Regions from separate parts of the Streptomyces sp. NPDC104831 genome, predicted to be linked through region 1. Evidence: riboswitches for the same ligand, from Rfam matches in the RefSeq annotation. Region 1 holds a riboswitch; each other region holds the start of a gene.
What was found. Region 1 has a riboswitch for cyclic di-AMP ahead of ACZ63H_RS04425 (C40 family peptidase). Riboswitches for the same ligand answer to the same signal wherever they lie in the genome.
Positions count from the first base shown of each region.

Region 2: another riboswitch for cyclic di-AMP. It lies ahead of ACZ63H_RS01325 (transglycosylase SLT domain-containing protein); the one in region 1 lies ahead of ACZ63H_RS04425 (C40 family peptidase).
Region 3: another riboswitch for cyclic di-AMP. It lies ahead of ACZ63H_RS31640 (M23 family metallopeptidase); the one in region 1 lies ahead of ACZ63H_RS04425 (C40 family peptidase).

Region 1 covers NZ_JBVJOT010000004.1:137,785-146,199, forward strand. Annotated here, with positions in the region: gene ACZ63H_RS04415 (ATP-dependent Clp protease proteolytic subunit) at 1-329, shown strand, start outside; gene ACZ63H_RS04420 (hypothetical protein) at 337-642, shown strand; cyclic di-AMP (ydaO/yuaA leader) riboswitch at 1,081-1,223, shown strand; gene ACZ63H_RS04425 (C40 family peptidase) at 1,227-1,700, shown strand; gene ACZ63H_RS04430 (ATP-binding protein) at 2,693-3,160, opposite strand; gene ACZ63H_RS04435 (helix-turn-helix domain-containing protein) at 3,374-4,234, shown strand; gene ACZ63H_RS04440 (DUF397 domain-containing protein) at 4,244-4,465, shown strand; gene ACZ63H_RS04445 (8-amino-7-oxononanoate synthase) at 4,541-5,668, opposite strand; gene bioB (biotin synthase BioB) at 5,815-7,008, shown strand; gene ACZ63H_RS04455 (adenosylmethionine--8-amino-7-oxononanoate transaminase) at 7,001-8,281, shown strand; gene bioD (dethiobiotin synthase) at 8,283-8,415, shown strand, end outside.
Region 2 covers NZ_JBVJOT010000001.1:272,016-282,071, forward strand. Annotated here, with positions in the region: gene ACZ63H_RS01305 (ABC transporter permease) at 1-589, opposite strand, end outside; gene ACZ63H_RS01310 (ABC transporter ATP-binding protein) at 576-1,664, opposite strand; gene ACZ63H_RS01315 (LolA family protein) at 1,698-2,897, opposite strand; gene ACZ63H_RS01320 (polyprenyl synthetase family protein) at 3,287-4,297, opposite strand; cyclic di-AMP (ydaO/yuaA leader) riboswitch at 4,886-5,066, shown strand; gene ACZ63H_RS01325 (transglycosylase SLT domain-containing protein) at 5,069-5,557, shown strand; gene ACZ63H_RS01330 (HAD family hydrolase) at 5,586-6,398, opposite strand; gene fahA (fumarylacetoacetase) at 6,703-7,920, shown strand; gene ACZ63H_RS01340 (M56 family metallopeptidase) at 8,113-9,051, shown strand; gene recQ (DNA helicase RecQ) at 9,080-10,056, opposite strand, start outside.
Region 3 covers NZ_JBVJOT010000060.1:14,718-24,773, reverse strand. Annotated here, with positions in the region: gene ACZ63H_RS31650 (PrsW family intramembrane metalloprotease) at 1-193, shown strand, start outside; gene ACZ63H_RS31645 (aldo/keto reductase) at 233-1,177, opposite strand; gene ACZ63H_RS31640 (M23 family metallopeptidase) at 1,254-2,324, opposite strand; cyclic di-AMP (ydaO/yuaA leader) riboswitch at 2,334-2,501, opposite strand; tRNA gene ACZ63H_RS31635 (tRNA-Met) at 2,824-2,897, shown strand; gene ACZ63H_RS31630 (dihydrofolate reductase family protein) at 2,975-4,111, opposite strand; gene ACZ63H_RS31625 (MarR family winged helix-turn-helix transcriptional regulator) at 4,195-4,704, shown strand; gene ACZ63H_RS31620 (GTP cyclohydrolase II) at 4,784-5,419, shown strand; gene ACZ63H_RS31615 (HAD family hydrolase) at 5,600-6,241, shown strand; tRNA gene ACZ63H_RS31610 (tRNA-Lys) at 6,491-6,563, opposite strand; gene ACZ63H_RS31605 (amino acid permease) at 6,663-8,180, opposite strand; gene ACZ63H_RS31600 (DEAD/DEAH box helicase) at 8,289-10,056, opposite strand, start outside.

The sequences.
Region 1 (8,415 bases):
CCGGCCACGCCGCGGTGCTGCTCGCGGCCGGTGCCCCGGGCAAGCGGTTCATGCTGCCCGGTGCCCGGGTCGTGCTCGAACAGGTGGCGCTGCCCGAGCCGGTGCGCGGCCGGCCCGGTGACCTGATCCTCCGGGCGGGGGAACTGGCGCGCGTGCGCGCCACCGTCGAGGAGATGCTCGTCCGGCACACGGGGCGCACGGCCGCGCGGGTCCACGAGGACCTGGAACGCGACCTGATCCTGGACGCCCCCGAGGCGCTGGCGTACGGCCTGGTCGACGCCGTCGTGCCCGCCCGCCGGGACACGCCCGGCGCACCGGACGCGAGGTGAGCCGCCCGTGCTGCCGGACCTGCCGCCGCTGCCCGCCCTGACCCGCGCCGAGGGCGAGTTGATCGATCGCTATCTGGAGGCCGCCGACCTGCTCGGCCGCGTCAATCCGGCCCGGCACGGGCAGACCTACAGTGCTCTGCGCGCCGCTCAGGGCCTGGTCCGCAAGGCGGCAGAGCTGCGGGACGCGCTCGCGCTGATGCACCGGCGGGGCGAGACGGAGCTGCACGGGGACACGCTGGCACGGGCGCTGCGGGTGCTGGACGGCGAGCGCCGGGCCGCTCGCGTCGCGCTCCCGCCGGATGACGCCGGCTGAGGCGGACACCCGTCCGGTCCGACGGCGCCGAGGCGTCGACACGCGTCGTTCGGACCGGAGTTGAAACGGCCCGAACGACGTACCGCCGACCGGTGTACATCCCGATCGTTTTCCGGGTCTCCCGAGTTGCGCGACGCGGGATCCACGGGCCCCCGCGGAGGCACATCGCCCCAGGTCCGGGGCTACGACGACGATCTGACGGGGCCTCGAACGGAGCACTGTCCACCCGAACGGGTGAGTGGTGAGTAACGCCACAAATCCCCGATTCCGTTGGGATTTTCAGACAGATCTGCGTCAAGATCCCTGTCTGACGACAAGCCCCCGCCACCGCGGCGGGGCGATCCGGGCGGACGCCGAGTCCTGCCGCCGCCCGGATGACCGGTCGACGGAGTGGATCGGCAGGAGTGGAGGACCCAAGCAAGACGGGTCGCCGGAACGGATGTCCAGTCGTCCGACACAGAGTCGGGCACGGGGCGGAGGTTCCGAGCAGCCCTTGGGGTGAAGCCGCGGCAACGCGGCCGGGCTACTTCGCCAGCCCGAATCCGACAGGTCATCCTTCACAGGCGGCTGACGAAGGGTTGCGCATGACTGCGCTCAATCGAGTCCCGTCGCTGATGGCCCGGGCCGGCACGGCCTCGGCACTCACTCTCGCCGCCGTGGGCGGCTCGATCGCGGTGCCCGGGCTCGCCACCGACGCCTCCGCCGCGACCATCGCGACGAAAGCACTCAAGGTCGCGGCCTCGAAGAAGGGTTCCCCGTACCGGTGGGGCGCCACCGGGCCGCACAGATTCGACTGCTCGGGGCTGACGCTCTACTCGTTCAAGAAGGCCGGCAAGAAGCTGCCGCGTACCGCCGCCCAGCAGTACAACAAGTCGCACCATGTCTCCGCCCGCCACCGCAAGGTCGGCGACCTGGTCTTCTTCCACTCGGGTTCCAGCGTCTACCACGTCGGCATCTACGCCGGCCACAACAAGATCTGGCACGCCCCCAAGACCGGGGACGTGGTGAAGCTGCAGAAGATCTGGACCAAGAGCGTCTGGTACGGCCGGGTCAGCTGACCCGGCCGCGCCCCGGGAGCGGCTCCGGCAGCGGGGCCGCTCCGGCACCCCGACGCCCGCCCCCGTGGGCGGGCCGGGCCCGGGGCGGCCCGGCCGCCTCACGAGCGTGCGGGCGGCCCCGGAGCGCCTCCGGGACAGCGGGAGCGTCCGGGTCGGACCGCGCCGGGGAGCGAGCGCGGGGAGGTCCGGACCCGAGGCGCCGACGCGAGCGCTTCCCTGCGCGCAGGGGCGGACCGGCAGACCCGGGCCGGGACAAGGTCCCGCCGTACCGCCTCTCGGGCACATACGGCGGGCGGAACGGCTCGGTCCCGGGTGGGCGTCCCGGCGGACCGGCGGGAACGTCGCACACCGGCCGGGCGGACCGCACCGCCGCCCGCCGCGTTCCGGCGGCCGGCCGGCACCGGGCGCCCGGGCGGACGGTCCGCACCGGTCCGCACCGGCTGTCGCCCGCACCGGGACGCCGGCGAGGCAGGCTCCCCCCGCCGCCGACGACCCCGGCGCGTCACAGCACCCCGGATCCGTCCGGCTGCCCGCCCACACGCGGGTGCCTGGACGCGGCCGGTACGCGGCGGTTGCCGCCGGCCCCCGGGGCACCGGCGGAGCGCGTCGCTTCCGCCGCCGGGCGCCGCCCGGACGCGTCCGCTGGCCGCCGGCACCAGGACACCGTCGAAGCGCCCCGCCACCGGCAACCCGCGGCCTCCGCGCACCGCCCGGACGCGTCCGCTGCCGCCCGGGCGCCGCCGGGGCGTACTCCCGGCCCCCGCACGCCTGCTCCCGCGCCTGGGCGCCCGCACGCGCCCCGGCACATCGACCGGCACCGGTGCCGGGCAGCACCGCCGTACACGTCCGCCGGCCCCGCCCTCGCGCATCCGGCGCTCCGGCCTCGGCCTCGCGCCGCGGCGCCGAGCCCTCGTCCCGCGCAGAGGAGCAGAGGAGCAGAGGAAACGTATCCGCCCGCGTAGACCCTCCGCGCCGTCCCCGCACCGGGTGTGTCACCGTGCCGGGGCCTCCGGTGGCCGGCCGGCCGGGACCGGTGCCGCCGGGAGGGTCCAGGGCAGTTCGATGGAGACCGTCTTGCCGCCCTCGCGGGTCGGGCGGACGAGGAGCCGGCCGCCGCACTCCGCGGTCAGCCAGCGGATGATCACCATGCCGCGCCCATTGTCCTGCTGGACGGAGGCGGGCAGTCTCTTCGGGAACCGTGGATGGCTGTCCGTGACCCCGATGCGCAGCTGTTCGTCCTGGTGCAGCGCGATGTCGACCGTGAAGGTGGGTGACTGGCCGAAGGTGTGCTGAACGGCGTTGGTGGCGAGTTCGGAGACGATCAGCCGCACGGTGTCGGCCGTCTCGGTGTCCGACGGCAGGCCCCACTCCGCGAGGGTGCCCACGACATAGGAGCGGGCGGCCGACACCGAGGCGGGATCGCTCGGCAGAGTGACGGAGGCTTCCAGATGGTCTGCCATGGCGAGGTCGTCCCTTTCCCAACGGGACCGTGGTCCTCCGTACAGCGGTGGGTTCGAGTACGGTCCCGGACTGGTGCTTGTCCGTCAGACTGCCATCACCGGGACGGTCACGGGGGGCGATCCACCAAGATATGCATATATCTGTCGCTCGAAGCGGTGAACTCTGCGACGCGAGACCGTATCGGGGCGGTCCGGGCGGAGTAAGGAGGAGCCATGCAGAACGGTCCCGCGGTACGCCGTCGCAAGCTGGGCGCGGAACTGCGCACGCTGCGCACCGGCGCCGGGCTCACCAGTGGTGAGGCGGCCCGGCTGGTCGGTTGGCACCAGTCGAAGGTGAGCCGTATCGAGACGGGTGCCAGCGGCGTGAAACCGGCCGATCTGCGGTTGCTGCTGGACGCCTACGAAGTGCGGGACCGGCATCTGCGGGAGTTGCTGCTGATACTGGCGGGGTCGGAGGAGACGGGCGGCCGGCACCGCTGGTGGCACGCGTACCGGGGTGTGCTGCCGCCGACGTACCGGGATTTCATCAGCCTGGAGTCACAGGCGAGCGCGATGCGCACCCTGGAGACCACGGTGGTGCCCGGTCTGCTGCAGACCGCCGAGTACGCCCGCGCGGTGACCCGGGCCGCCGTGAAGGACCTGGACGAGGACCGCCTGGACACGCTGGTGGAGGTGCGTCTGGCCCGGCAGGACGTGCTGCGGTCGGATCCGCCGCTGGCGCTGAGCGCCGTGCTGGACGAGGCGGTGCTGCGCCGCGAGGTGGGCGGCCCGGGGGTGATGGCCCGCCAGCGCCGGCGGCTGATCGAGGCCGCCCGGCTGCCGCAGGTGCGGCTCCAGGTGCTGCCGTTCACGGCGGGGGCGCATATCGGCCTCACCGGGCCTTTCGTTATCTTCTCATTTCCGAGCACTTCTGATCTGGACGTGGTTGTTCTCGACCAGTTGACGAGTAGCCTCTACCTGGAACGGAAAGAAGACCTCATGGCCTACTCCGAGGCCTTCAGCACCCTTCAGTTCCACGCCCTTTCCCCCGAGGACTCGTTGGACTACATCGCCGGGATAGGTGACGGCGTGTAAGGAGGCACCATGTCAGCTCTGCCTCGGAACGTCCCTGCCAGTACCGACCTGCACGACGTGTGCTGGGTGCGCAGCAGCCGCAGCACGGGCGCGAACAACTGCGTGGAGACGGCACGGCCGCGCTCCGGTCCCGCGGCCGGACTGCTCGCCGTGCGCGACTCGAAGAACCCGGCCGGACCCGCCCTGCTCTTCTCCCCCGAGAGCTGGACGGGATTCGTGACCGGGCTCTGACCGCCCCGGCCACCCTGCTCAATTCGGTTTAATATTCCATCTTTTTCGGGCGGTGCACGGCCGTGTCACGCCGACTCATGGTCGCGTTTCGCCGATGACGCGTACAGCACGTTCGATCTCGGCCCCGGAGAGGTCCGCGCGGGCGGTCAGCCTCAACCGAGAGATGCCGTCGGGCACGGAGGGAGGACGGAAACAGCCCACGGCCAGACCCGCCGAGCGGCAGTCGGCCGCCCAGCGCACCGCCCGCTCCGGGGACGGAGCCCGCACGGAGACCACCGCGGCGTCCGGACGTACCGCCTCCAGGCCCGCGGCGGTCAGCCGTGCGTGCAGTTCCGCGGCCACCTCGCGGGCCCGCGCCGCCCGTCCGGGCTCGCGCTCCAGCAGCCGCAGCGCCGCCAGCGCGGCACCGGCCGCCGCCGGCGCCAGACCCGTGTCGAAGATGAACGTCCGGGCCGCGTTGACCAGATGGCCGATCACCCGCTCCGGGCCCAGCACCACGCCGCCCTGACTGCCCAGCGACTTGGACAGGGTGGCCGTGGCCACCACGTCGTCGGCGCCCGCGAGCCCAGCCGCGTGCGGCGCGCCCCGGCCGCCGTCGCCCAGCACACCGAGGCCGTGGGCGTCGTCCACGACCAGTCCCGCGCCGTGCTCCCGGCAGGCGGCGGCCAGTCCGGCCAGCGGCGCCCGGTCCCCGTCGACCGAGAACACCGTGTCGGAGACGACGATCGCGGCGCCGGCGCGCGTGCCCAGGGCCTTGCGCACGGCCTCGGGATCGGCGTGCCCGACGACCTGGGTCTCGCCCCGGGCGAGCCGGCAGCCGTCGATGAGGGAGGCGTGGTTGCCCGCGTCGGAGACGATCAGCGAGCCGTGCGGGCCGAGCGTGGTGACCGCGGCCAGGTTCGCCGCGTACCCGGAGGAGAACACGAGGGCCGCCTCGAACCCGCAGAACGCGGCCAGGGCGCGTTCCAGTTCGGCGTGCAGCTCGGTGCTGCCGGTGACCAGCCGGGAGCCGGTGGAGCCGCCGCCCCAGCGCCGGGCGGCCTCCGCGGCCCCCTCGGTGACCTCGGGGTGGCGGGACAGCCCCAGGTAGTCGTTGCTCGCCAGGTCCAGCAGCGGCGAGTCGGCGGGGCGCGGGCGCAGGGTGCGCACGAGTCCGGCGCGGCGGCGCGCCTCGGCCTGCTCGTCGATCCAGCCGAACGCCATGGCTCCTCCGTGCTTTTGTAGGTATCGAACAGACCCTAGCGGCACGGTCAGCCGCCCAGGGTGTGGCGATACCCACACGATGAACCGCCTTCGTTGTGCCAAGTCTCCTTGGCCGGGAGCGGTCCCGTAGGACAGGATCGTGGCTCATGGACCTGCTGAACACGCTGGTGGACAAGGGGCTTCGGCGCGAGATGCCGACGCGCGGGGAAGCGCTCGCCGTGCTGGCCACTTCCGATGACGACCTGCTCGACGTGGTGGCCGCGGCCGGAAAGGTGCGGCGGCACTGGTTCGGGCGGCGGGTGAAACTCAACTATCTGGTCAACCTCAAGTCGGGCCTGTGCCCCGAGGACTGCTCGTACTGCTCCCAGCGGCTGGGCTCCAAGGCCGACATCCTGAAGTACACCTGGCTCAAGCCCGACGAGGCCTCCCAGGCCGCCGCCGCGGGCCTCGCGGGCGGCGCCAAGCGGGTGTGCCTGGTGGCCAGCGGGCGCGGTCCGACGGACCGGGACGTGGACCGGGTCTCGGAGACCATCAAGGCGATCAAGGAGCAGAACGAGGACGTCGAGGTGTGCGCCTGCCTCGGTCTGCTCTCCGACGGCCAGGCCGAGCGGCTGCGGGCGGCGGGCGCGGACGCCTACAACCACAACCTCAACACCTCGGAGTCCACGTACGGGGACATCACCACCACCCACACCTACGCCGACCGGGTGGACACGGTACGCAAGGCGCACGCGGCCGGGCTGTCCGCCTGTTCGGGTCTCATCGCCGGCATGGGCGAGAGCGACGAGGACCTGGTGGACGTGGTGTTCTCGCTGCGCGAGCTGGACCCGGACTCGGTGCCGGTGAACTTCCTGATCCCGTTCGAGGGCACCCCGCTGGCCAAGGAGTGGAACCTCACCCCGCAGCGCTGCCTGCGGATCCTCGCGATGGTCCGGTTCGTCTGCCCGGACGCGGAGGTCCGCATCGCGGGCGGCCGCGAGGTCCATCTGCGCAGCATGCAGCCGCTGGCGCTGCACCTGGCCAACTCCATCTTCCTCGGCGACTACCTGACCAGCGAGGGCCAGGCCGGCAAGGCCGACCTGGACATGATCGCGGACGCCGGTTTCGAGGTGGAGGGCGCCGGGGAGGTGACGCTGCCGGAGCACCGGGCCGGGGCCGCGCACGGCTGCGGCTCGCACGCGGAGGCCGGCTGCGGCTCGCACGCGGGCACGGGCTGCGGGTCGCACGAGGGGGGCGGGGTGTGCGGTACGGCGGGCGTGCCGGCCACCGCCGAGCCCCGCACCGACCTCGTCGCCGTCCGCCGCAGGGGTGCCGGCACGGACCTCGCGCCCAATGCCTGATCCGGGCGTCGCCGAGCTGCTGGAGCTGGACCGGCGGCACGTGTGGCATCCGTACGGCCCGATGCCCGGCCGGGTGGAACCGCTCGTCGTGGAGGCGGCGAGCGGGGTCCGGCTGCGGCTGGCGGACGGTTCCGGCGAGCTGGTCGACGGCATGTCGTCGTGGTGGTCGGCCATCCACGGCTACAACCACCCGGTCCTGAACGAGGCCGCGCGCGAGCAGCTGGGCCGGATGAGCCACGTGATGTTCGGCGGACTCACGCACGAGCCCGCCGTCCGGCTCGCGAAACTCCTGGTCGACCTGTCACCGGAGGGCCTGGAGCACGTCTTCCTGGCCGACTCGGGGTCGGTGTCGGTCGAGGTCGCGGTGAAGATGTGCCTGCAGTACTGGCGTTCGCTGGGCCGGCCGGCCAAGCGGCGGCTGCTGACCTGGCGGGGCGGCTACCACGGTGACACCTGGCAGCCGATGTCGGTGTGCGACCCCGAGGGCGGGATGCACGAGCTGTGGACCGGCGTGCTGCCGCGCCAGGTGTTCGCGGACCCGCCGCCCGCCGGGTACGAGGAGTCGTACGCGGACCACCTGCGGGAGCTGGTCGCCCGGCACGCGGACGAGCTGGCCGCGGTGATCGTGGAGCCGGTGGTGCAGGGCGCGGGCGGGATGCGCTTCCACTCCCCCGGGTACCTGCGGGTGCTGCGGGAGGCGTGCGACGCGCACGACGTGCTGCTGGTGTTCGACGAGATCGCCACCGGTTTCGGCCGCACCGGCGCGCTGTTCGCGGCGGACCACGCGGCCGTCGCCCCCGATGTGATGTGCGTGGGCAAGGCGCTGACCGGTGGTTACCTGACGCTGGCGGCCACCTTGTGCTCCACTCGGGTGGCCGACGGCATCTCGCGGGGCGAGGTACCGGTGCTCGCGCACGGCCCGACGTTCATGGGCAACCCGCTGGCGGCGGCCGTGGCCTGCGCCTCCGTCGAACTGCTGCTGGGCCAGGACTGGCTGGGCGAGGTCAAGCGGATCGAGGCGGGCCTGCGCGAGGGGCTGGCCCCGGCGCGGGACTTCCCCGGGGTGCGCGACGTCCGGGTCCTCGGCGCCATCGGGGTCGTCCAGCTCGACCATCCGGTCGACATGCGGGCCGCGACGGACGCGGCGGTGCGGGCGGGCGTGTGGCTGCGCCCGTTCCGTGACCTGGTCTACACGATGCCGCCCTACGTCACCTCGGACGAGGACGTGGCACGGATCGCGCGCGCGGTGTGCGCCGCGGCGCGGGAGGGATGACATGCGGGTACTGGTGATCACGGGCACGGACACGGAGGTCGGCAAGACGGTCACCACCGCCGCCGTCGCCGCCTCGGCGCTCGCGGCCGGGCGGTCGGTGGCCGTGCTCAAGGCCGCCCAGACGGGGGTGCGGC
Region 2 (10,056 bases), on a different contig from region 1:
GGGAGGCCGCGACGACCAGGGCGATCAGCAGCGCGCGGGCCAGCCCCTCGCCGAGGCCGATCCGGGTGCCGGAGATCGTCGTCAGCTCGCCGAGCGGGAACAGCAGCGCGCCGACGGCCAGCGCCGAGACGGTGACCACCAGGGTGGCCAGCAGGCAGAAGGCCAGCACGGTGGCGTACTTGGTCAGCAGCAGCCGGGTGCGGCCGGCCGGGGCCACCAGCAGATAGCGCAGGGTGCCCGCGCCCGCCTCCCCGGCGATCGCGTCGCCGGCGACGACGCCGACCGCCATCGGCAGGAAGAACGGCAGGGTCGCGGCCAGCGCGGTGAACACCAGGAACAGCCCGTTGTTGGTGATCTGCGCGATGAAGGCCGGGCCCTCGCCGCTTCCGCCGCTCACCCGGCCGCCGCCCCGGGTCTCGATCCGCACCGCGATCCCGACCAGCACCGGCACCGCGGCCAGCACCCCGAGCAGGGCGAGCGTGCGCCACCGCCGGACGGTGGTGACGAATTCGCCGCGCAGCAGCCCGAGGGCCCACAGCGGGTTCGGCCGGCGCACGGCGACGGCCTCGGACGGCTCAGCCCGCGACATCGAAACCCTCCCCGGTCAGCGCCACGAACGCGTCCTCCAGCGAGGCCCGTTCGACGGTCAGGCCCCGGACCCGGACCCCGGCCGTGACCAGGGCCGCGGTCACCTCCGCGAGGTCCCGGCCGGGCGGTTCGCCGGTGACCCGGTCGCCGTCCGCGGTCACGTCGCCGACGCCCAGCTCCTTCAGCACCCGGGCCGCCTCGGCGGGGTCCGGGGTGGTCACCACCAGCCGGCCGCGGGCCCCGGCCGCCAGGTCGGCCACCGCGCCCTGGGTGACGAGCCGGCCTCGCGCCATGACCGCCGCGTGGGTGCACACCTGCTCGATCTCGTCCAGCAGGTGGGAGGAGAGGAAGACGGTCGTGCCGTCGGCGGCCAGTTCCCTGACCAGGGTGCGGATCTCGCGCATGCCCTGGGGGTCGAGGCCGTTGGTGGGCTCGTCCAGGACGAGCAGCCGGCGCGGCTGGAGCAGCGCGGCGGCCAGGCCCAGGCGCTGCTTCATGCCGAGCGAGTACGCCTTCGCCTTCTTGCCGGCGGCCGCCGCGAGGCCGACCCGGTCCAGCGCGGCGGCCACGCGCGCGCGCCGGGTGCGCGGGTCGGCGGTGGGGTCGGCGGAGTCGAAGCGCAGCAGGTTGTCCCGGCCGGAGAGGAAGCCGTACAGGGCGGGGCCCTCGATGAGCGCGCCGACCTGCGGCAGGACCGTACGGGCCGAGCGGGGCATGGGGCGGCCCAGCACCCGGACCGTGCCCGCGGTCGGCTCGATGAGGCCCATCAGCATGCGGATGGTGGTGGTCTTCCCGGAGCCGTTCGGGCCGAGGAAGCCGAAGACGCTGCCCGCCGGGACGGCCAGGTCGAGACCGTCCACGGCGAGCTGCCCGCCGCGGTAGCGCTTGGTGAGCCCGCGCGTGTCGATGACACTCGCCGGGCCGCCCTCCGGCACGCCCCCGCGCTCGTCCCCCGGGGCGTCCCGTTCCGGCGCACGCGCCGGGGACGGGCCCTCAGGCGGGCGCGCGGGCGGGTCTTCCGGAGCGCGCGCAGGCGTGCGCTCCGCAGCGCGGTCCGCGGTGGACGGCTCGTCCATCGGCTTCCCCTCGTTTCGTCGGTCCCGGTGGGGTCACTTCCCCGCGTCGGCCGCCTTCACCAGGGTCTCCTTCGTCACCAGGCCGGCGTACACCTTGCCGTCGTCGGTGATCAGGGCGTTGACCAGGCGGGTGGAGAAGACCGTGCCCTTTCCGAACTTCCCCGAGACCGGGTCGCCGAGCGAGCCGAGGAAGCCGCCGAGGGCGCCCTCCTGGGAGCCGGTCGGCAGGCCGCCCTCGGCGCCGGTGTCGAGGCTCGCGACGGACGTCCAGCCCTTGCCGAGAACGTTCAGCCCCTCAAGGCCCCCGGCGAGGTCCTCGCCGTGCTTCGGGGCCGGCGCCTTGGCCGCCGTGTCCTTCTCCTCGGTGACCCTCGCGCCCTTCGGCGGGGTGAAGTCGAAGACGGAGGCGGCCGGCCGGGCGAAGGAGACCTGGGTGAAGCCGGCGTCGACGACGGCGGCCCCGCCGCTCCTCGGGGTGAGCGTGAACTTCAGCGGCGTCCACGTCTTCGCGTCCACGGCGATGCTGATCGCGCCGACCGTGGTGCCGGACTGCCGGGGCCGGATCAGCAGCTTGTAGGCGTCGCGGCCGGCGACCTGCGCGGTGCCGTCGACGGTGACGGACGTGGTGCCGTCCACCGCCTTCAGGGCCTCGTCGGCGAAGTCCTTGGGCGTGGCCGGCGGCTCGGCCCGGCGCTCCCCGCCGGATCCGGCCGCGGTGGAGTGGTAGACCTCGTTGCTCTTGCTGTCGTAGCCCCAGACGTCCTCGCCGCGGTGGATGAGGCTGTACTCGGCCCCGCGTTCCAGCAGCGACACCTTCTGCCGGTCCGGGCCGTCGGCCGCGATCCGCAGGGTGTGCATGCCGGACGCCAGCTCGGTGAACCGGGACTTGGGGTCGGCGGAGGAGCCGTCCCCGGGGCCGTCCTGGCCCCTGCCGGAGAGCAGGCCGTCCTCCAGGCCGCCGAGGTCGGGCAGACCGAGGTCCGTGGTGATCTTCACGGTGCCGGACAGCTGCTGCACGTCCGACCGGGCCATCTTCTCGATCAGCTGCTGTGCGGTGATCTTCGGCAGGTCGGGGTCGCCGGAGTCGGCGAGCGCCGGGACGAGCCCGATCGTGGCCGCCGCCACCCCCACCACCGCGACCGGGACGGCGTACCGGGCGGCTGTGCGCCGGCCGGAGCGCGGGTCCTCGTCCCGCGCGGCGCCCACTGTGTCGTCGGATTCGTACGGTGCCATGTGTGCCTTACCTCCGTCGTCGGCGGCGGCCGTTCTCACGCTGGTCAACCCTGAGCCGCCATTCTCACCCGAATCGGTGAGGAGTGGTGATGTCCGTGGCTTCCATATGACCAAATCGGCGGCGCGGAAGCGTCAGCCCTCGGAGGCAACCGCGTCTACGCCTGCGGTATGACACCCGACGGCCGGATCCTCCCCGACCCGTAAGGGTCGTGGGGGCTGCGGCCGTACGAGGGACGGGGCCGGGCGGAGACCAGCCCGTGACGGTACGCCCGCAGTCGTACGGCGGTACGACGGCCGGGCGGGGTGTGACCGTACGAACGTCAGCCGAGCGGGTGATACGGAGGTCGCCCGGAGGCGCTCCGGGGCCGGCCGGTGGGGCCCCGGTGCGGTCAGCCGGCGCGGTGGACCACCGCGTCGCACAGCTCCACCAGGGCGGCCTTGGCGTCGCACTCCGGCAGCGGGGCGAGCGCGGCCCGCGCCTCCTCCGCGTACCGGACGGTGTCCCGGCGGGCCTGCTCCAGCGCGGGGTGGGCGCGCAGCGCGGCCAGCGCCCGGGCGTGCCGGGCGTCGTCGCCGAGGTCGGAGTCCAGCAGCTCGCACAGCGCGATGTCCTCGGCCAGCCCGAGCCGGGCGGCCCGCTCGCGCAGCCGGAGCACCGGCAGGGTCGGGATGCCCTCGCGCAGGTCGGTGCCCGGGGTCTTGCCGGACTCGTGGGAGTCGGAGGCGATGTCCAGGACGTCGTCCGCCAGCTGGAAGGCGACGCCGAGCCGCTCGCCGTACTGGGTGAGCACGTCCACGACCCGCTCGCCCGCGCCGGACATCATCGCGCCGAACCGGCACGACACCGCCACCAGGGAGCCGGTCTTGCCGGCCAGCACGTCCAGGTAGTGCTCGACCGGGTCACGGCCGTCCGAGGGGCCGGCGGTCTCCAGGATCTGCCCGGTGACCAGCCGTTCGAACGCGAGGGCCTGCACCCGGACCGCCTCCGGGCCGAGGTCGGCGAGGATCTGGGAGGCGCGCGCGAAGAGGAAGTCGCCGGTGAGGACCGCGACGGAGTTGCCCCAGCGGGTGTTGGCGCTGTCCACCCCGCGGCGCACGGCCGCCTCGTCCATGACGTCGTCGTGGTACAGCGTGGCCAGGTGGGTCAGCTCCACGACCACGGCCGAGGGCACGACCCCCGGCGCGTACGGGTCGCCGAACTGGGCGGCGAGCATCACGAGCAGTGGCCGGAATCGTTTCCCGCCGGCCCGTACGAGGTGCTGCGCGGCCTCGGTGATGAACGGGACCTCGCTCTTGGTGGCATCGAGCAAGCCTTCCTCGACAGCCGCCAATCCGGCCTGGACATCGGCTTCGAGAGCCTGGTCCCGCACGCTCAGCCCGAACGGCCCGACGACGGTCACGAGGGGTCTCCTGTCTGCTGGTGTCTGCTGGCGATTACACGGTTTGTCGATAGGTCGCTGCCATCACTCAAGTCAGCGTATCCGGTCCTGTTTCGATCACCGATAGCGCCCACCGGTCCAGCTCGGGTGGTACCGGACCATGACCGGCATGGTTTTGATCACACGGTAATAAGGGACATATATCGACTTAACAGTAATCCGGATGCCGTGTCGCGACCTCTCCGCACCTTCCTCACCCCCGCCCTCCCCTCGCCGCCTCCACGGCAACGACGGGCATCACGTCCCGGGTTCCACCACGACTCGGACTTCGGACCCGAATCCCACTAATCCCCCATGTCTGATTTGAAGTCTTTTGCTATTTCGTGAATTGGGTCACGCGCCCGATCGGCCCACCCCTCGCGCCCCACCCCCCTCAGACCCTTGCCCCGTCGGCCAGTTGGGGATTGGCGATCGCAAAGGATCAAGTACCTCATACGGAGTCGATCAAGTTCAAATGGCGCATTGCGGGAATCCGGTACTTGTTCCCGACATGTGCTCTCGCATACGTTCCGGGCCGTCGGGCGGACGCCTAATCCTGCCGCCGTCCGCGAAACCCATTCACGAACTCATTCGTACGGCAGGAGCGGGGGACCCAGGTAAGTCGCCGCGCCGGACGGCATGCGCCGCGCCGGCACGGCTCGGGGTGAAGCCGTGCCTCCTCCCGGGCACGGCCGGGCGCCTCCCCGCCCGAACCCGACAGCTCACCTCGCAGGCGCCGGAGAGGAACTTTCGATGCCTGCTGCCGCTCAGCACCGCCGTACCCGGAACGCCCGCCTCGTCCGCGCCCTCGCCGCCGCCTGCACCGGCGCCGCCGTCCTCGCCCTGCCGCTCATCGGCGCGGGCAGCGCCCTCGCCGCCCCCGCCGCGGCCCCGGCGGTGTCCACCACCCCGGCCGGATACCCGAACACCCTCGACGGCTGGATCCGCGAATCGCTCGCGATCATGGCCGAGAAGAACATCCCGGGCACCTACAACGGCATCCACCGCAACATCATCCGGGAGTCCTCCGGCAACCCTGCGGCCATCAACCTCTGGGACTCCAACGCGGCCAAGGGCATCCCGTCCAAGGGGCTGCTCCAGGTCATCGACCCGACCTTCAACGCGTACCACGTCGCCGGGACGTCCTTCGACATCTACGACCCGGTCGCGAACATCACCGCCGCCTGCAACTACGCGGCGGACCGCTACGGCTCCATCGACAACGTCTTCGGCGCCTACTGACCGGCCCGGCCGCCGCCCCTCCCCGTGGTCAGGCGGCCGGGAACAGTCTCTCTAGGACGACGGCGACCCCGTCGTCCTCGTTCGACAGCGTGACCTCGTCGGCCACCGCCTTCAGCTCCGGATGCGCGTCGGCCATGGCGACACCGCGCGCCGCCCAGCGGAACATCGGGATGTCGTTGGGCATGTCGCCGAAGGCGAGGGCCCCTTCGGCGCCGACCCCCAGCCGCTCGGCGGCCAGCGCCAGACCGGTCGCCTTCGTCACCCCGCTCGGCTGGAGCTCCACGGTGCCCGGCCCCGACATGGTGACGCTCGCCAGCGAGCCCACCGCCGAGCGCGCCACGGCCGCCAACTCGTCGTCCGACAGCTCGGCGTGGCGCAGCAGCACCTTGCTGATGGGCTCGGCCCACAGCTCGGCACGCCGGCCGATCCGGACCGCGGGCAGCGTCGGGTGCGGCATCCGGTAGCCCGGCTCGATGAGCGTGAGCCCGTCCACGCCGTCCTGGTCGACCGCCGCGTACACCTGCCCCACCTCCGCCTCGATCTTGCCGAGCGCGGTCTCCGCCAGCTCCCGGTCCAGCCGGACCGACCACAGCAGACGGCCGGTCCGGGCGTCGTAGACCTGCGCGCCCTGACCGCACACGGCCAGTCCGGTGCAGCCGAGGCGCGCGAGCAGGGGCCGTACCCGGGGCGCCGGGCGGCCGGTGACCACCAGGTGCCGGGCCCCGGCCCGCGCCACCCGGGCGAGCGCGGCGAGCGACCGGTCGGAGACGGTGTCGTCGCCGCGCAGCAGCGTCCCGTCCAGGTCAGTGGCGATGAGGGCATATGCCGGGGAGGGTGCCATGCCCAGAGAATACGGACACCGGGGCCCGCCGACTCACCCCTCGTTCCCCGCGATCGCACACCGCGTGGCCCCAAGTCGCCCCCGCGCAAAGCCCGATGACGGTGGCGCGGCGCCACCCGGGGCCGGCGAGCGGCCGCACGGCCGTCATGTCCCCCGGTCGGCCCCGACGGTGGGAGCGGCCCTCCCGGCCACCCCGTACGCCCCCCGAGGCACTGCCCATGACACGCGTGTCGGCCGTAACGTGTGGCCCGACCACATGGAACGCTTCGCCATGCATGGCACGGATGAGAGTGAGGCAGCACCCATGCCCCCCTTCGACGTCCCCGAGGGCGACCCCTTCGGCCCGCACAACCTCCCCTACGGCGTGTTCTCGCCCCTCGGCAGCACCGAGCGGAGGATCGGCGTCCGGCTCGGGAACCACGTCCTCGACGCGGGCGCCGCGGCGGCGGCGGTCGACTCGCCCCACCAGGCGCTGCTCGCCGCCCCCACCCTCAACCCGCTGCTGGCCGCCGGCCGCGCCACCTGGTCCGAGGTACGGCACGCCGTCACGTCCTGGATCACCGACCCGGCCCACCGCCCGACGGTCGAGCCCCTCTTCCACCCCCTGCCCGAGGTGACCCTGCACCTGCCCTTCGAGGTGGCGGACTACGTCGACTTCTACGCCTCGGAGCACCACGCCCGCAACGTCGGCCGGATCTTCCGCCCGGACGCCGAGGACAGCCTCACCCCCAACTGGAAGCACCTGCCCATCGGTTACCACGGCCGCGCCGGCACGGTCGTCGTCTCGGGCACGGACGTCGTACGGCCCTCGGGACAGCGCAAGAGCCCCGCCGACCCGGCGCCCGTCTTCGGCCCGTCGATCCGGCTGGACATCGAGGCCGAGGTCGGCTTCGTCGTGGGCGTGCCCTCGCGGCAGGGCCGCCCGGTCGCGCTCGGCGACTTCCGCGAGCACGTCTTCGGGCTGTGCCTGCTCAACGACTGGTCCGCGCGGGACGTCCAGGCCTGGGAGTACGTCCCCCTCGGTCCGTTCCTCGGCAAGTCCTTCGCGACCTCGGTGTCGGCGTGGATCACCCCGCTGGAGGCGCTGGACGACGCCCGCGTGGCACCTCCCCAGCGCACGCACCCGCTGCTGCCCTACCTGGACGACACGGCGCCCGGCGTGGAACCCGGCGGCTACGACCTGCGGATCTCCGTCGCGGTCAACGGCCACGTGGTCTCCGAGCCGCCGTTCGCCACCATGTACTGGACCGCCGCCCAGCAGCTCGCCCACATGACGGTGAACGGCGCCTCGCTGCGCACCGGCGACCTGTACGGCTCGGGCACCGTGAGCGGCCCGGCCGCGGACCAGCGCGGCTCGCTGCTGGAGCTGACCTGGAACGGCCGCGACCCGCTCGAACTCCCGGACGGCGAGCGGACGTTCCTGGTGGACGGGGACGTGGTGACCCTGTCGGCCTGGGCGCCCGGACCGAACGGCGGCCGGGTGGGGCTGGGCGAGGTCACGGGCCGGGTCGTCGCGGACTGAGCCACGGCGCGGCGGGCGGTACCCGGACGGTCCGGACCGAGTCCGGCCGGATCGTCGCCGGCACCTGACTCGCACGCCCTTCTTCGCCATACTGACGGGGACACGCGCACGCACCCGGTGCGGCCGTGCGTCGCGTGCCCCGCACCACCCCGCACCCGCACCCCTCTTCCGACCAGGAACCGGAGCCCCGGCATGACCGTCTGCCTGCTCCTGCTGAGCGTCGTCGCCCTGACCGCCGCCGTGCCGGCGCCGCGCGCGCTGACCCGGGCGGCCTGGCCCGAGCGGGAACCCGTGGTCGCGCTGTGGGTGTGGCAGTGCCTGGTCGCCACCGTCCTGCTGTGCTGCCTGACCGCGCTGGTGCTGGGCGCGGCGGCCGTCTTCCACACCGTCCGCGACCGGGTGTTCGCCCCCGCGCCGCCCGCCGTCACCGCCGCCTACGACCTGTCCACCGCCCCGGTGTGGGCCGCCGCGCTCACCCTGCTGCTGGCCTGCGGGGCCGCCTGGACGACGGCGATGCTGGCCCGGGAACTCTTCGAGGCCCGCCGCAGCCGGGGCCAGGCCCGCGCGCACCTGCGCGAACGCGCCCCCGAGCTGCCGCCGGGGCTGCGGGCGCCGCGCGGGCCGATGCTGGTGCTGGAGGACGAGTACCCGGACGCCTGGTGGATGCCGGGACACCCGGCGCAGCTGGTCGTCACCACGGGGGCGCTGCACCGCCTCACCGACCTCCAGCTCGACGCCGTGCTCACCCATGAGCGCGGTCACGCCCGCGCCCACCACGACTGGCTGCTGCACCTGTCCACGGCGCTGGCCACGGGCTTTCCGCGGGTGCCGCTGTTCGCCCACTTCTGCGACCAGACGCACCGCCTGGTCGAGCTGGCCGCGGACGACGCGGCCTCCCGGCGCTGCGGGCACCTCACCACGGCCCTCGCCCTGATCGAGCTGAACCAGCACCGGGGCGTGCTGTCCTGCGACTCCAGCCGCCATCTGCTGGGCGAGCGGGTCGACCGGCTGCTGGAGCCGCCGCCCCGGCTGCTGCGCCGGCACCGGGCGCTGACCACGACGGTGGCCGCGCTGGTGCCGTTGCTGCCGCTGCTGATCACCTTCGCCCCCGGGCTGTCGGCGCTGTCCTGACGGCACCGCCCCGGCGGGCCGGGGCCGGCTAGACCCAGTCGGGCTCCGGCTCCGGCTCGCCGGACAGCTCGGGCCAGTCCGGGTCCGGTACGTCGGCGTCGGGCTCGGCGGACGGCACGGCTCCGTCCAGGGAGGCCAGCACCTTGAGGACGCCTTCGCCGTAGGTCGCCAGCTTCTTCTCCCCGACGCCGTTCACGGTGCCCAGCTCCCGCACCGAGCCGGGCCGGCGGAGCACGATCTCCCGGAGGGTGGCGTCGTGGAAGATCACGTAGGCCGGGACGCCCTGCTCCCGGGCCTGCTCGGCGCGCCAGGCCCGCAGTGCCTCGAAGGCGGGCAGCAGCGCGTCGGGCAGCTCGGCCGCGACGGCCTTGGCCTTGCCGCCGGAGGCACCGGAGCCACCGGCGGCGCGGGACCGGGAGGCGGCCGGCTTCTTCGGCTCCTTGCGCAGCGGCACCTCCCGCTCGCGGCGCAGCACCTCGCCGCTCGCCTCGGTGAGCACCAGCGTGCCGTACTCCCCCTCGACCGCGAGGAGCCCCTGCGCCAGCAGCTGCCGGATGACGCCCCGCCACTCGCCCTCGCCGAGGTCCTGGCCGATGCCGAAGACGGAGAGCTGGTCGTGGTCGAACTGGATCACCTTGCCGGTGCGCTTGCCGAGCAGGATGTCCACGATCTGCACCGCGCCGAACTTCTGCCCGCGCTCCCGCTGCAACCGCACCACCGTGGACAGCACCTTCTGCGCGGCGACCGTGCCGTCCCAGGTCTCCGGCGGGGTGAGGCAGGTGTCGCAGTTGCCGCAGGCCCCGGCGTCGGCGTCCTGGCCGAAGTAGGCGAGCAGCTGGCCGCGCCGGCAGCGGGCGGTCTCGCACAGCGCGAGCATGGCGTCGAGGTGCGCGGCGGCCCGGCGGCGGAACGCCTCGTCGCCCTCGCCGGACTGGATCAGCTTGCGCTGCTGTATGACGTCGTTCAGGCCGTACGCCATCCAGGCCGTGGACGGCAGTCCGTCGC
Region 3 (10,056 bases), on a different contig from region 1:
GGGCAGGGCCGGGGCGGACTTCGTCCCCCGGGAGCGGGAGCTGCTGGAGGAGCTGTGGAAGCGGCGGCACCTGGCCCGGCCGGCACTGGAGTACGCGGGCCGGGCCGCCGCCCCGGTCCCGGTGTACCGGGCGGCGGCGCCGTACGGACACCCGGCGGTGCCCTACCCCCTGTACAACCCGTACCGGACCTGACCGGGGCCCGTACGGCGGGCCGGCACCGCCGGGGAGCGGCTAGGCCGAGGCCTCCGTCAGCTTCGCCACCTCCGCGTCCGTGAGCTCCAGGTCCGCCACGCCGAGCAGCGCCGGCAGCTGCTCCACCGTGCGGGCCGAGGCGATCGGGGCGGTGACCGTCGGCTGGGCGGCCAGCCAGGCCAGGGCGACCGTGGCCACGGGGGCCCCGTGGGCGGCGGCGACCTCGTCCAGGGCCGTCAGGACCTTCTGGCCGCGCTCGGACGCCAGGTAGTCCTGGACCCGGTCGGCGCGGGCGCTGTCGACGCTCTCGCCGGGCCGGTACTTGCCGGTCAGGAATCCCGAGGCGAGCGCGAAGTACGGGACGACGGACAGGCCCTCACGGGCGACGAGCTCCTGGAGCGGACCCTCGTAGGTGTCGCGGGAGACCAGGTTGTAGTGCGGCTGGAGGGCGACGTAGCGGGCGAGGCCCTCGCGGTCGGAGAACTCCAGGGACTCGCGCAGGCGCTCGGCGGTGATGTTGGAGGCGGCGATGTGCCGGACCTTGCCGGCCTTCACCAGCTCGTCCAGCGCGCCGATGATCTCCTCGACCGGCACCTCGGGCTGGTCGAAGTGGGTGTAGTAGAGGTCGATGTGGTCGGTGCCCAGGCGGCGCAGCGAGGCGTCGGCGGCGGCCTTGATGTTGGCGGCCGACAGGCCCTGGTACTCCGGGTGCTGGCTGACCTTGGTCGCGATGACCACGTCGGAGCGGTTGCCGCGGGCCTTCAGCCACGCGCCGAGGATCGTCTCCGACTCGCCGCCCTTGTTGCCCTCGGCCCAGGCCGAGTAGACGTCGGCGGTGTCGATGAAGTTGCCGCCGGCCGCGGTGTAGGCGTCGAGGACGGCGAAGGAGGTCTGCTCGTCGGCGGTCCAGCCGAAGACGTTGCCGCCCAGGCACAGCGGGAAGACCTCGAGGTCGGAGGAGCCGAGTGTACGAAGTGACGTCATACGTCATGCCAACGCCGGCGGGGGCTGATCGCATCCCGCCGCCGGCGCCGGATTCCCGGTTCTTCCGGGAGATCCGTCAGGGGGTGAGGCCCTTGTCGCGCAACCAGGCCATCGGGTCGATGCCGGTGGGCGAGCCGGCGGGGTGGACCTCCAGGTGCAGGTGCGGGCCGGTGACGTTGCCGGTGGCGCCGACGCGGCCGATGACCTCGCCGGTGCTGACCTTCTGGCCGACCGTGACGTTGATCGAGGACTGGTGGCAGAACCACAGCTCGGTGCCGTCGTCCAGGGTCAGGATGGTGCGGTAGCCATAGGCGCCGGCCAGGGCCGCCTCGGTGATCGTGCCGCTGTGCACGGCCTTGATCAGGGTGCCGGTGGGGGCGGCGAAGTCGAGCCCGGTGTGGTGGCCGGAGGACCACATCGAGCCGGCCTGCCCGAACGTCGAGGTGAGCGTGTAGGAGGAGGTCGGGAGCGCGTACTGCCTGGCCAGCTCGGCCAGCCGCTTCTCCTCCGCCGCCTTCTTCGCCTCGGCCTCGGCCTTCGCCGCGTCGGCCTCCGCCTTCTCCTTGGCCGCGGCGGCCTTGGCGGCGGCCTCCCGCTCGGCCTCGGCGGCGGCCCGCGCGGTCTGCTTCTCGGCGGCGGCGAGCGCGGCGGCGGCCGCCCTGCTGTCGGCCTGGCCCTGCTGCTGCTCGGCCTGCGCCATGATCCGGTTGCGCAGCACCTCGCCCGCGTCGGCGCTGTCCTGGCCCGTGCCGGAGGCCACGGCGACGGTGCTCAGCGCGGTGGCCTCGGCGGCGGGCCCGGCGGCGTCGGAGTCGTCGTCGTGGAAGAGGGAGCCGACCGAGGGCAGGTCCGGCAGGGAGATGGACACCGGCGGCTTGCCGGTGTTGGCGCTGGCCATGCCGCCCGCGCCGACGGCGGCCATGACGCCGACGCCGAGGACGGTGGAGCTGCGCGCGAAGCCGCCGCGCTGCTTGGCGACCCGGTGCCGGCCGCGGACCGGGGCGACGGAGTCCTCGGTGGGGTTCCATTCCTCCCACGGGCCCTCGTCGGCGCGGTAGGCGCCGTAGCCGAAGGTCTCGGGCCCGGGCCCGGTCTCGCGCTGTGCCGGTATGGACGGGGCTTCGGGGACAGGCCGGTTGGACGCCACGCGGGCGCGCTCCTTTCCTTCCTCCGCCTACCGGGTTAGCTGACGGGTTCGGAGCAGGAAGGTCTCCTACGCGCGTATATCCGGTCGTGGACTCGCGTGAGTGCACGACGGTATCCGCGTGATTCACCCCAAATGGTGGTTCCCCGGTTCCCTCGCGGGATTCGGCGCGTGCGCACGGAGCCGCCTCTTGTGACGGCTGGGACGACCGCGCTGCGTTATCGAACGTTAATAGACCTGCCAGTCACTTTCCAAGCCGTCCCCCTTGATCAACACGCTTTTTACTGGTGAGGTTATCGGCAACTATCCCGTCAAAGCGGGCGAGTTGCCTGCCCTCCGAGGGCGTTCAGCAGTCACTCGCGGTTTTGATGGTGACTCAGATGTTATGCGCACGGCGCTCGCCCGGTCACCTTGCGTGACCTGCGGGGCCCGCCCGACCCGGGGCCCGCGGAAACCGATGTGCGAACCATCCCGCGCATGGCGTACAGTGGAGCCACAACGACGCGGGGTGGAGCAGCTCGGTAGCTCGCTGGGCTCATAACCCAGAGGTCGCAGGTTCAAATCCTGTCCCCGCTACTGAAGGCCCAGGGCCCGGAATCCCAAGGATTCCGGGCCCTGGGTGTATGTGCGCCCGGGTGCGCCCGGGCGCACGCTCAGCCCGGCAGAAGATGGGCGTTCGGCGCCTTGGCCGGCTCCTCCAGCTCCGGCAGGACGACGACCCGCACGCCCGCCGCGCTCAGCACGCCCGCCCCGTCGGCCGCCGTGACGAAGGTGTCGGGCTCCCGCCAGGCGGTGACCACCCGCCGCACCCCCGCCCGCAGGATCAGTTCGGCACAGGGCGCCGGCCGGGAGGCCCGGCGGGTGCACGGCTCCAGGCTGGAGTACACCGTGGCGCCCGCGAGGCGCGGCTCGGCCGGGTCGATCTTCGCGAGCGCCGCCTCCTCCGCGTGCACCACCGCGTCGCCGCCCTCGCGGGAGTGCCCCCGGGCCAGTTCGGTGCCGTCGGCGGCGACCACGACCGCGCCGACGCTGAACGCCGTCCGTGACGGCGGGCACAGGGCCGCCAGCTCGCAGGCGGTGCGCAGCCAGTGGCGGTCGGCGGCGGTGGCGGTCGTACCGGTGCCGGGGGCCGTGGGGGCGTAGCGCATGAGGACGACGTCCTCGATCCGGCGGGTGTCCAGCAGGCGCAGGCGTCCGTCCTGGTAGGCGCCGGGGCCGAACAGCCGGGGGGCCGCCGGGTCGCCGACGAGCAGCGGGGCGAGGACCAGCTGGAGTTCGTCGGCGAGGCCCTCGCGCAGGAGCTGGGTGTGGACCGTACCGCCGCCCTCGACCATCAGCCGACCGACCCCGCGCACGTCGTGCAGGTGCTCCAGCAGGGACCGCCAGTCCAGGGCGGGGCCGAGCGGGACGACGTCGGCGGTGTTCCCGAGGAGGCGCGAGGCCCGTACGGCGCCGGTGTCGGTGGTGCAGACGAGCTTGTCGCCGCCGGTGTGCCAGAAGCGCGCCGCCGGGTCGAGGTCGCCGGAGCCGGTGACGGCGACCTTCAGCGGATGCTCCGGGCGGCCCGCCGCGCGCCGCGCCGCGCGCCGCTCGGCGGAGTGGACCAGCAGGCGGGGGTTGTCGGCGCGGATCGTGCCGGCGCCGACGAGGAGGGCGTCGGCCGAGGCCCGCACCTCGTCGACCCGGTCGAAGTCGGCCGGGCTGGACAGCAGGAGCCGTTCGGGGCCCGTGTCGTCCAGGTAGCCGTCGAGGGAGACGGCGGCGGACAGCAGCACGTACGGCAGGGGCATCGGCGCTCTCTCTTCCGGAGGCGGGCGGCGAGGCGGGCCCGCGGCGGCTTGGTTCAATTTTTGAACAAACCTACACTGGCGGCATGACGATCCGCTGGCTCACTCCCGAGGAGCAGCGCGCCTGGCGCGCCTACATCGCCGCCTCCCGCCTCCTGGAGGACGCGATCGACCGGCAGCTCCAGCAGGACGGCGGCATGCCGCACCTGTTCTACTCGGTGCTGGCCAACCTCTCCGACGCCCCCGGCCTGCGGCTGCGCATGACCGACCTCGCCGAGACGCTGAAGATCACCCGCAGCCGGCTGACGTACGTCGTGAACCGGCTGGAGCGGGACGGCCTGGTGCGCCGGGAGAACTGCGCCGAGGACAAGCGCGCCTCGCTCGCGGTGCTGACGCAGGAGGGGACGGCCGTACTGGAGCGGACGGCGCCCGGGCACGTCGAGACGGTCCGCGCGCTGCTGTTCGACCGGCTCACCGCGGACCAGGTGGGGCAGCTGGAGGCGATCTGCGCGGAGATCGCGCGCGGGCTGCAGGGTGAGGGCACCGCGGCCGGGGCGGACGACGTTCCCTGGCGCCGCCGCTCGTCCTGCTCCTGATTGCTTTAACTTTTAAGCACGGGATAGGGTTCCCGGACCACTGCTTCAAAACTGAAACACCCGTTCCGGAGGGATCCGCATGCCCGACCTGCCCGCCGCCACCCCGCGCGCCCGCGTCCGGGTACCGCTGCGCTTCGCCGACGGCTACGGCGCCGACGCGGAACTCGTCACCTTCCACGGCCTCACCGACGGCCGGGAGCACCTCGCCCTCGTCCTGGGCGAGCCCGGCCCGGTCCCGCTGGTGCGGCTGCACTCCGAGTGCCTGACCGGTGACGTCTTCGGCTCGGCCCGCTGCGACTGCGGCCCGCAGCTGCGCGAGGCGGTGGAGCTGATCGCCGGTCGCGGCGGGATCCTGCTCTACCTCCGCCAGGAGGGCCGGGGCATCGGCCTCTACAACAAGCTCGACGCGTACGCCCTCCAGGACGGCGGGCTCGACACCTACGAGGCCAATGCCGCCCTCGGCCTCCCGGAGGACGCCCGCGACTACACTGCCGCCGCCCAGATGCTCACCGCCCTCGGCGTCACCGAGCTGGACCTGCTGTCCAACAACCCCGACAAGGCCGGCCAGTTGCGCACGCTGGGGCTCACCGTCCGGGACCGCGTGCCCACCGGCGTCTTCACCACCGCCCACAACATCCGCTACCTGCGCGCCAAGGCCCTCCAGACCCGGCACACCCTGCCCCTGCCCGAACCGACGGAGGCGACGGCGGGCTGAGGGGGCGAGGGGGGCGGTTGCTGAGCCGACGGGGCGCCGCGCGCATACGGGGGGACGTACGGGGGCGCGGTAGGTCGCCGAACCGGCCGGATGATGCGGCAGAACGGGATGGAGCCGCCGGCCCCGCCGCGACGCCGCGGGCGGGATGGGGCGTTTCGTCGTGCCCAGTACCCTGCCCGCATGATTCGCGCTGTGATCTTCGACGTCGGCGAGACCCTCGTCCGTGACGATCGCTACTGGGCCTCGTGGGCCGACTGGCTGGACGTCCCCCGGCACACGCTGTCCGCGCTCGTCGGGGCCGTCGTCGCGCAGGGCCGTGACAACGCCGACGCCCTCCGCCTCGTCCGACCCGGCATCGACGTCGCAGCCGAGTACCGGGCACGGGAAGCCGCCGGCCGCGGCGAGCACTTGGACGACAGCGACCTGTACGACGACGTCCGTCCCGCCCTGGCCGAGCTGCGCCGGCTCGGCGTCCGGGTCGTCATCGCCGGGAACCAAACCGCTCGCGCGGGTGAATTGCTGCGCGCCCTCGACCTGCCGGCCGATGTGGTCGCGACGTCCGGAGAGTGGGGGGTGGCCAAGCCACAGCCCGAGTTCTTCCAGCGGGCCGTCGAGTGCGGGCAGGCACCACCCGGTGAAACGCTGTACGTCGGCGACCACCCGGCCAACGACACTGTGCCCGCAGCGGCGGCCGGCCTGCGCACCGCTCACCTGCGCCGCGGTCCATGGGGTCACCTCTGGGCCGCGGACCCGGACGTCGCGGCGGCCGCGGACTGGCGAATCGACCACCTCACCGAACTCCCGGCGCTCATTACCCAGTAGACACCGAGCATTCTGTCGCGGCGCCGTTACTGTCCGAGGTGGACGTGACGAGGAGACCGAGACATCCGAGCCTCACGACGAACTCCGTGCCCGGCAGCGCCACCGACCGCGCCGGGCACGGGCTGACCTGGCGGCGGAAAGGCTGCCCCTCGCCCCTCGGGCCAGCTACGGGCCAGCACGCGGTCGTGAACGCTGGGCGAAACGGACAGGACCCCAGCTCGCTTCCGCACTGAGCTGGGGTCCCGCGTGTAGGCCCTGTGGGACTCGAACCCACAACCAATGGATTAAAAGTCCACTGCTCTGCCAATTGAGCTAAGGGCCCGGGCGATGTTGCTTGTCCGAGCATAGCCGGACGGGGCCGTGTCGCCGATCGGGTATCGGGGACACGGCCGCGTCGCGGGGCGCGGGACGGGTGCGATGGTCACTTTTCGGCCGGTGTGGGGGCCGGGCCGCCGGACAGGAACCAGTGGCGCGCCGAGGCCAGCCACCAGACCGCCGCGAAGCCGAGGACGGCCAGCACGGCCACCGGCGCGTAGTTGAAGGTCCGCCAGGTGACCGGGGAGACCTGCGGCAGCATGAACAGGACCGTGATCACCAGCACCCACGTCACCGCCACCACCCCGATCACCCCGGACCAGCGGCCCAGGTGCCAGGGGCCGCGGTCGAAGGCGGCCCCCTTGCGGACCCGCAGGAAGGTCGGGATGACGTAGGCGATGTACAGGCCGATCACCGCGATCGAGGTCACCGCCGCGTAGGCCGTCGTGTTGATCAGGTAGGGCAGGCCGAGGGCCAGCGCGCCGAGGGCGGCCAGCCAGACCGCCGCGACGGGGGTGCGGGTACGCGGGCCGACCGTGTGCCACACGCGGGAGAAGGGCAGCGCGCCGTCCCGGGAAAAGGCGTAGATCATGCGGCTGTTGGCGGTGACGGAGGCCATCCCGCAGAAGAGCTGGGCGCCGATCACCACCAGCAGGAGCAGCTTGCCGGCCGTGGCGCCGAGGGCGTCCAGGAGGATCTGGGCGGGCGGGGCGCCGGTGGGGGAGGCGAGTTCCGCGTCGTAGGACTGGATGGCGAAGGTGAAGCCCAGCAGGAGCACGAAGCCGGCGATCCAGGACGTCCAGATCGAGCGGACGATGCCCTTCGGGCCCGCGGTGGCCGCGTTCCGGGTCTCCTCGGTCATATGGGCGGAGGCGTCGTAGCCGGTGAAGGTGTACTGGGCCATCAGCAGCCCCAGCAGGACCACGTACGGGCCGCTGCCCCAGCCCGTCTCGTTGACGAAGTGCGTGAAGACGAAGGACGCCGGCTGGTGGCGGTCGGGGACCAGCGCCAGCGCGCCGGTGATCACCGCGACCCCGAGGACGTGCCACCACACGCTCACGCCGTTCAGGAACGCCACGATCCGCACGCCGAAGGTGTTGAGCAGGCCGTGCAGGACGAGGATCGCCGCGAACAGCGCCACCGTACGGCCCGGGGTCACCTCGAAGCCGGTCTGGAGGTTCAGATAGGCGCCCAGGAAGGAGGCCGCGCCGAAGTCGACGCCCGCGGTCACCGCCACCTGGCCCAGCACGTTGAACCAGCCCGTGAACCACGCCCAGGCCGCCGCCGAGCGCGCGGGCGCCAGCCGGTGGGCCCAGAAGTACAGGCCCGCCGAGGTCGGGTACGCCGAGCAGATCTCGGCCATGGACAGGCCCACGAACAGCGTCATCAGGCCGACCGCGACCCAGCCCCAGGTGATCACGGCGGGGCCGCCCGTGGTCATGCCGAAGAGGTAGAGGGTCAGACAGCCGGAGAGGACCGAGATGATCGTGAAGGAGACGGCGTAGTTCGAGAACGCCGACATCCGGCGCGCGAGGACCTGGGTGTAGCCGAGCTGCGCCAGCCGTTCCTCGTCCGACGGAGCGGGCGCCGCCCGCGGTCCGGTCACCCGCGCGTCATCTGTCATGCCTCCAGCAATTCCCTGCCCCGCGATGTGATATGCGCCACTGGGCGGGAACACGGAAGGGCCCGTACGACCGGTGTCGTACGGGCCCTTCCCTCACTTCACGGGGTGTCAGCCGTTGCGCTTCCAGCGCGGCTTGTCCTCGCGGCGGCCGAAGGAGCCGCCGGTGCCGCGGTGGTCGTCACGACGGCCGTAGGGGCGGTCGTGGCCACCGGAGCGGAAGCCCGGGCGGTCGTCGCGGCGGTCGCGGTTGAACGGGCGGTCGCTGCCCCGGTGGCCGCTCCGCTCGTCACGGCGGAAGCCACCGCGCTCCTCGCGGCGGAAGCCGCCCCGGTCGTCACGGCGGTCGTCGCGACGCTCGAAGCCACGGCCGCCACGGTCGTCACGGCGCTCGAACGGACGGCGCTCGCCCCGGTCGTCCCGGCGGTCGTCACGGCGCTCGAAGCCACGGCCACCGCGGTCGTCACGGCGGTCGTCGCGACGCTCGAAACCACGGCCACCGCGGTCGTCACGGCGCTCGAAACCACGGTCGCGGTCACGGTCCCGGTCGAACGGACGGCGCTCGCCCCGGTCGCCCCGGTCGTCACGACGCTCGAAACCACGGCCACCGCGGTCGTCACGGCGCTCGAAGCCACGGTCACGGTCGCGGTCGAACGGACGGCGCTCGCCCCGGTCGCCCCGGTCGTCACGACGCTCGAAGCCACGCCGCTCCCGGCGCTCGTACGGCGCCGCCGCCGGGCGCTCCTCGCGCTCGGCCTCGCGCTCGGCCGGCTCCTCGGCCACGGCGAGCTGTTCCGCCGCCGTCGCCTGGGCCTCGGCCACCGCCGTCTCCGGGTCCTCGCCGCGCTCGCGGGCGACCCGGGCGACCAGCCGGTCGGCCTCCTCGCGCAGCTCGGCCGCGCGGCGCTGGGCGCGCTCCAGCTGCTTGGTGAGCTGGGCGACCTCGCGCTCGGCCTGCTGGGCGGCGTTGCCGGCCGACTCGGCCTGCACCTCGGTCATGGACCGGGCGCCGGTGATCTCGGCGACCTCCGGGTCGAAGGCGGCGCCGCCCTGGATGATGTGGCGGGCCGCGTCGACGCCGGCGTCCTCCATCAGGCGGAAGATCTGGCGCCGCTGGTGCGGCAGGGAGAGCGAGACGACCGTGCCGGTACGGCCCGCACGGGCGGTACGGCCGGCCCGGTGCAGGTAGTCCTTGTGGTCGCCGGCCGGGTCCACGTTCAGGACCAGGTCGATGCCGTCGACGTGGATGCCGCGGGCGGCGACGTCGGTGGCGACGAGCACGTTCACGTACCCGTCCTTGAAGTCCGCGAGGGTCCGGGTGCGGGCGCCCTGGGTCATGCCGCCGTGCAGCGCGTCGGCCTTCACCCCGGCGTCGCGCAGCTGCTCGGCGACGCGGTCGGCGCCCAGCTGGGTGCGGACGAAGATGATCGTGCGGCCCTTGCGGGAGGCGATCGCGGCGGTGACCGGCGCCTTGTCCTTGGGCTTCACGATGAGGATGTGGTGCGACATGGTCGTCACCGCGCCCTGGGCCGCGTCCACCTCGTGCAGGACGGGCTCGTTCAGGTAGCGGTCGACCAGGGTCTTGATCTCGTTCTCCATCGTGGCGGAGAAGAGCATGCGCTGGCCGCCGGCCGGCACCTGGTCGAGCAGCTCGGTGACCTCGGGCAGGAAGCCCAGGTCGGACATCTGGTCGGCCTCGTCGAGGACGGCGATCCGCACGTCCTCCAGGGAGCAGGCGCCGCGGTTGATGATGTCGCGCAGCCGGCCGGGGGTGGCGACGAGGACGTCGACACCGCGCTCCAGGGCGTAGATCTGGTTGCCCATGGAGGTGCCGCCGCAGACGACCTTCATCTTCAGGCCGAGGACGTCGCCGTAGGGC